Regions from separate parts of the Brevibacillus ruminantium genome, predicted to be linked through region 2. Evidence: riboswitches for the same ligand, from Rfam matches in the RefSeq annotation. Region 2 holds a riboswitch; each other region holds the start of a gene.
The links. Region 2 has a riboswitch for S-adenosylmethionine ahead of metK (methionine adenosyltransferase). Riboswitches for the same ligand answer to the same signal wherever they lie in the genome.
Positions count from the first base shown of each region.

Region 1 (2,201 bases), 1.1 Mb from region 2:
TCCCAGGTATAGAGATAGATCCCCAGGAAAATCGCTTCAAAGAAAAAAGCAAACGTCTCCAAAAACAGAGGCAGGGCAATGGCCTCACCGGCTACCTTCATAAAGCTTGGCCACAGTAAGCTGAGCTGCAGACCGATACATGTACCGGTCACGACACCGACCGCAACGGTAACGGTAAAGCCTTTTACCCAGCGGCGGGCCATCAGTGTATACATCGGGTCCTTTTTGCGGATTCCCAGCCACTCGGCAATCGAAATGATAATCGGAATACCGACGCCCAATGCCGCGAAGATGATGTGAAATCCCAGCGTCAGCGACGTCAAAATGCGTGCAAGCATGGTATTATCCAGTTCCATCGTTGTCTCCCCTCCCGAAAACAACCTTCTCACAGTGCTTATGTGAATGTGATCACAATCACTTTTATTATATGGCTGATTCCGGCTGCTGGCTGTGAACAACGAAGGACGAATTGGTTACGGAATCAGGTCAAATTGGTTACGGAAATAAGGCAGAAGTTCCTACCGGGCAGTTTCCGTAAGCCCTTATCCTCTATTCTTTTGCTTCCGGAAGTTTGTCCCAGACGACGATGATCAGCGTAGCGATCGGTCCGAGAAACAGCGACAGAAAAAACCAATTCAGCCCGCTGCGGTTCTTCCCTTGGGCCAAGCCTGCGTTAATCAAGGCCAAGGTGCCCCATCCCACAAAACACTCATTTTCCATAAGCGATCTCTTCCTTTCATAAACAATGCGCCTGTAGAAAACGCACAGACAGAAAATCACTGAAATTCCCCTCAGCTTAGTCGGAAATTTGATTGACCTCGGGCGATCGTCCTATTATAATAGCAGATAAGAAACGCTATACGAAAATTTCAAACATTTCATCAAGAGTGGTGGAGGGACAGGCCCAATGAAACCCGGCAACCTGCGTTTTTGATACGCTTGGTGCCAAATCCTGCAGAATCATTGATTCTGAGAGATGAAACCGCGCGGTATGACCGAAGCCTTCCCTCTCAGGAGAAGGCTTTGTTTTTTTATAAAATGGATGAGAGGAAGAGATAGCCATGTCAGAACAAAAACAGTGGAAGCCGGAAACCATTGCCCTGCACGGAGGACAGTATGTTGACCCTGTGACGGGTTCCCGAGCCGTCCCCATCTACCAAACCACCTCTTATGTGTTCCGCGATACGGAGCATGCTGCCAACCTGTTTGCCCTCAAAGAGCTGGGCAATATCTACTCCCGCATCATGAACCCGACACAGGATGTGTTTGAACAGCGCGTCGCGCAGCTTGAGGGCGGTGTCGGAGCCCTGGCAACTTCATCGGGCCAGGCGGCCATCACTTTCTCGATCCTGAACATTGCGGGTGCCGGAGACGAGATCGTTTCTTCCAGCCATTTGTATGGCGGCACTTATAATCTATTTGCTCATACGCTGGGGAAACTGGGCATCAAGGTTCATTTCGTCGATCCCTCCAATCCAGAGAATTTCCGCGCTGCGATCAATGACAAAACAAAAGCGGTGTTCACGGAAACCATCGGGAATCCGCGAATTGATGTGGTTGATCTGGAAGCGATTGCGGCTATCGCTCATGAAAATGGCATTCCGCTGATCGTCGACAATACGTTCGCTACCCCTCTGCTCTGCCGTCCCTTTGAGCATGGCGCTGACATCGTAGTTCACTCCACCACCAAATTTATCGGCGGCCATGGCACGGCAATTGGCGGCATTATCGTCGACTCCGGCAAATTTGACTGGAACAACGGCAAATTCCCCGGACTGACTACGCCAGACCCGAGCTATCACGGCGTTGTCTTTACGGAAGCAGTCGGCCCGCTGGCCTACATCATCAAGGCGCGTGTGCAGCTTCAGCGGGATATCGGGGCGGCAGTTGCTCCGTTCAACTCCTTCTTGTTCTTGCAGGGGCTGGAGACCCTTCATCTGCGGATCGAGCGCCACAGCGAAAACACGCTGGCCGTCGCCCGTTATCTGGAGCAGCATGAAGCCGTCGAGTGGGTCAACTATCCTGGACTGGAAAGCAGCCCGTATTATGAACTGGCGCAAAAGTACCTGCCGAAAGGGGCGGGAGCCATCCTCACCTTTGGCATCCGCGGGGGAGTCGAGGAAGGGAAGAGGCTGATTGAATCCCTCAAGCTGTTCTCCCATCTGGCCAATGTGGGCGATTCCAAGTCCTTGGTGATCCAT
Region 1 covers NZ_CP098755.1:552,565-554,765, reverse strand. The annotation lists gene NDK47_RS02895 (cytochrome ubiquinol oxidase subunit I) at 1-356, opposite strand, end outside; gene NDK47_RS02890 (hypothetical protein) at 550-720, opposite strand; SAM riboswitch class I at 876-983, shown strand; gene NDK47_RS02885 (homocysteine synthase) at 1,062-2,201, shown strand, end outside.
Region 1: linked by a shared signal. The riboswitch ahead of NDK47_RS02885 (homocysteine synthase) and the one ahead of metK (methionine adenosyltransferase) in region 2 are both predicted to bind S-adenosylmethionine.

Region 2 (2,201 bases):
CCGGTTACGCGCGGCCAGTTTGCGACGATGCTGATTCAGTCCATGAGGGCGAAAGGGATCAATATCGTCCCTTACACCGGGGCAAGTCCGTTTGGGGACCTCACCACCAAACACTGGGCCTACGGAAACCTGTTGACCGCCCACAAGCTTGGGATTATTCAGGGCTACCCCAACGGTACCATTTCGCCTGACCAGTCGATTACGCGGGCAGAAATGGCGCTGATGGTGGCTAGAGCCAATGATCTGTTGCTTTACAAACGCAGCACCTCATCTTTTGCCGATTTGCCGACCAGCCATTGGGCATCCCCGGCAGTCGAAGCGCTGGTAGCGAAAAAGTGGATCAGTGGATACGGACAAATATTTAAACCGCAGGGCAGAGCTACGCGGGCCGAGGTCGTCGTCCTGCTGGCCAAAGCCTATAACTTATAACCCGATGGAAAAGGAGAGGGCAGAAGATGAAAAAAACAACCAAGGGAATCCTTGCCGTAGCGATTATAGGAACAGCGGTCTTTGCCTCGCAAGCGATGGCAGACGGCGTCTCTGGTGTACCCGGTTCTGTCGATGATCCGGTCGTGACCAAAAGCTATGTAGACCAGCGTATTCAACAAGCGCTTGGCGGCGGTGGTGGAGGCGGGGCGAGTGTCTCCACCGGCTTGACCGTCGTCGAGCTGTATCCCGGTCAGACGCTGTATGGCTTTGAGGGGACTGAGTTTATCGTTCGTACGGGGAAAGTACAAGCAGTAGCCGGAGACAAAGGGGATGGCCTGACGGACATCACAGAAGGTGTCGATTTGAGCGGGGGAGCAAAAGTACAGACCAATCACCTGCTCCTGATAGCGCGCTCGGACAATCGCGGTTTGCGCTTGCAGGCCGGGTATGACGGGGTTTCGCACATTATGGTGCGCGGCAAATACGAATTGCGATAAGCCCTTATTGACACCAAGGGTAAAAACGATTATTCTATAAACCGTAATGGATACTCTTATCCAGAGCAGGCGGAGGGACTGGCCCTATGAAGCCCGGCAACCGACTCGAGCGGTGCTAACCAGCAGGACAGAAACCCTGTTCTGGCCGATAAGAGGGTAGGGAACGCAAACACCAAGCACCTTTTCCTCTCATACAGGAAAAGGTTTTTTTGCTTGTGCCTTCATAATAACCTGTTTCGGCACCCACACTATTTGTATGAGGTCAAAGGAGGTATACACATGGCTTTGCAAAAAGGTCGTCGTCTGTTCACTTCTGAATCCGTCACAGAAGGTCACCCGGATAAAATTTGTGACCAGATTTCTGATTCGATCTTGGACGCGATTCTGTCCAAGGATCCAAATGCGCGTGTCGCATGCGAAACTTCTGTAACGACTGGTCTGGTACTTGTGGCCGGTGAAATTACCACGAATACGTATGTGGACATTCAAAAGCTGGTGCGCGAGACGATTCGTGAAATTGGATATGACCGCGCGAAGTTTGGCTTTGACGCTGAGACTTGCGGTGTGTTGACTGCCATTGGAGAGCAATCGGCTGATATTGCCCTAGGGGTAGACCAAGCACTGGAAGCGCGTGAAGGCAAAATGACAGACGAACAAATTGAAGCAATTGGTGCCGGAGACCAGGGTCTGATGTTTGGATTTGCTTGCAACGAGACACCTGAACTGATGCCTTTGCCGATCAGCATGGCTCACCAGCTGGCTCGCCGTTTGACAGAAGTGCGTAAAAATGGCATGCTGAGCTATCTGCGCCCAGACGGAAAAACACAAGTGACGGTAGAATACGATGGGGACAAGCCTGTCCGCATTGATACGATTGTCATCTCGACCCAGCATGCGCCTGAAGTGACGCTGGAACAGATCAAAGCAGACCTGACCGAACATGTCATTAAGCCTGTTGTGCCAACGGAACTGCTGGATGCAGAAACCAAATACTTCATCAACCCGACCGGCCGTTTCGTAATCGGTGGTCCTCAGGGAGACGCCGGCTTGACTGGCCGTAAGATCATTGTCGATACCTATGGCGGTTATGCCCGTCACGGTGGCGGAGCATTTTCTGGCAAGGATCCGACCAAAGTGGACCGCTCTGGTGCTTACGCAGCTCGCTACGTTGCGAAAAATATCGTAGCTGCAGGCCTGGCCGACAAGTGTGAAGTGCAAGTGGCTTACGCGATTGGTGTAGCCCAGCCTGTATCGATCAGCGTGGATACGTTTGGT
Region 2 covers NZ_CP098755.1:5,087,858-5,090,058, reverse strand. The annotation lists gene NDK47_RS25080 (S8 family peptidase) at 1-429, shown strand, start outside; gene NDK47_RS25075 (hypothetical protein) at 456-926, shown strand; SAM riboswitch class I at 980-1,081, shown strand; gene metK (methionine adenosyltransferase) at 1,206-2,201, shown strand, end outside.

Region 3 (2,201 bases), 1.1 Mb from region 2:
ATAGAGCCTTTTACTCCGAGTGAAGTGCCGACGAGCATCTTCGTTACGGGAATCAAGAGAATCATCAAAATAATGAAAGGCACGGAACGCAAAACGTTTACGACAAAGGATGATACCGAATAAAACAAGCGGTTTTCCAGCAGTTGTCCTTTGGACGTCAGGAATAGCAGGATTCCCAGCGGAAGTCCGATAATGACCGTGAACAAGGTAGAGAACCCGAGCATGGTCAGTGTGTCAATTGAGCCCTTCCATATTTCTGTCCAATCCACATTTGTAAACGACATGCCCTATATCACCTCCACTTCCAGCCCGCGCTGTCGCAGTGTCTCGATCGCTTTGTTGTTTTGGCCCGAATTCCCGCCCAACTCGACCACGAGCTGACCGTATGGGGTGTCTTTCATCCGTGAGATGGTCCCCTGCAGGATGCTGAATACCGTCCCTGTCTCCTGCATCGTTTCAAAAAGGATCGGCTGGTAGGTTTGCTCGCCCAGGAAGGTCACGCGAAGAATCATCCGTTCGCCCGACGCTTTTTCCAGGGAAACGACTTTACGCAATTCACTGGAGTCCGCTACCTGCTCGACAAACTCCTGTGTCGTCGGATGCTGCGGCTTCAGGAACACTTCCAGAACCTCGCCGGTTTCGACGATATGTCCGCCGTCAATCACACCTACCCGATCACAGATGGAGCGGATCACATGCATCTCGTGGGTGATCAGCACGATGGTCAGTCCCAGTTTTCGGTTGATATCGAGCAAGAGAGCGAGAATAGAGTTGGTTGTCTGCGGGTCGAGAGCTGAGGTCGCCTCGTCGCAGAGCAGCACTTTGGGGTCACTCGCCAGTGCACGGGCGATGCCAACGCGCTGTTTCTGCCCACCCGACAATTGTGACGGATACTTGTCCCGATGCTCACTGAGCCCCACCAGCTCCAGCATTTCCTTAACCTTCTTATCAATTTGGTTTTTGGGCCGCTTCGCCAGTTTTAACGGAAAAGCCACATTCTCCGCTACGGTCGCGGACGACAGGAGGTTAAAATGCTGGAAAATCATCCCAATATGTCTGCGCTGCTCCTGAAGCTTGCCCTCGTCCAGTTTCGTCAGATCGACTCCATCGACGATCACTCTGCCTGATGTCGGGCGCTCCAGCAGATTGATACAGCGGATCAGTGTGCTTTTTCCCGCCCCGGAGTGTCCAATGACCCCGTATATTTCTCCCTTTTTGATCGTAAGGTCGATCCCTCGCAAAGCAGGTATCGCCTTTCCGTTGACCACGTAGTCTTTTTTCAGATCATGCAACTGTATCATCCGCTCACCTCCCGTATAAAATAAAAACCCCTTTTTCCTATACGAAAAAGGGGCTGCACCGTAATATACGATCGCATCCACCCTTCTCATCTGTACAAGATCTACATCTTGTAGGAATTGGCACCGCGCCACCCATCGAATGATCGATGAGCCGGTTGCCGGGCTTCATAGGGCCTTTCCCTCCGCCTCTCTGGATAAGAAGAATATCTACGTTAGATTCAATTAATAGAAATGTACCGTCTTGATACAAATTGGATTATATGCTATCGCGAAATAAAAAGTCAATGAGAATTTAATCCATGACTCCATTGCGGATGACCTCGGCATCTACGTGAAAGCGGAACTCCGCCTCTTGAAAACGTTTTTGCAATTCTTCATGTGAAAGCTTTCCCGCTCCCCGCACTTGAGACCGGTACCTTTCCCCAAAACCAAACGGGTCCACACCCATTTTTTGGATCTTCCGAACGACCTTCTCCAGCTCTTGTTTCAGATTTTCTGAAAGGACCTTGTCGAGTTGCTTTGTCATTTTCGGATTCTCCAGCTTTACTGGTTCCGACATCTCCAGAATGCGGGCCTTCAATTTGATTTTGACGTCAAATATCAGTGGTTTCTGGCTGACAACCTTGATGCTTGCCTTGCTGCTGATGGTGTCAAATACCAGCCGAAAATCCGTTTCTTTGTCTCCACCGGAGTTTGGCTCAAGCTCCAAGCGCTTCCGCGATGTTCTCATCTCATAGGTGGCCGTTCGATAGTTTTCATGTACCAGTTTAATAAAAAAGGCTTCCTTCGGCGGTACCCAATCGACGTACTTATCATCGCGAAACAAGGCCACTCCTTTAATCCCCACGTTTTTTCCCTTTTTCTCAAGAAGGGGAAGGTATGGATCAATGCCCTCGCCAA
Region 3 covers NZ_CP098755.1:570,654-572,854, reverse strand. The annotation lists gene NDK47_RS02980 (methionine ABC transporter permease) at 1-284, opposite strand, end outside; gene NDK47_RS02975 (methionine ABC transporter ATP-binding protein) at 288-1,301, opposite strand; SAM riboswitch class I at 1,385-1,502, opposite strand; gene NDK47_RS02970 (Ger(x)C family spore germination protein) at 1,594-2,201, opposite strand, start outside.
Region 3: linked by a shared signal. The riboswitch ahead of NDK47_RS02975 (methionine ABC transporter ATP-binding protein) and the one ahead of metK (methionine adenosyltransferase) in region 2 are both predicted to bind S-adenosylmethionine.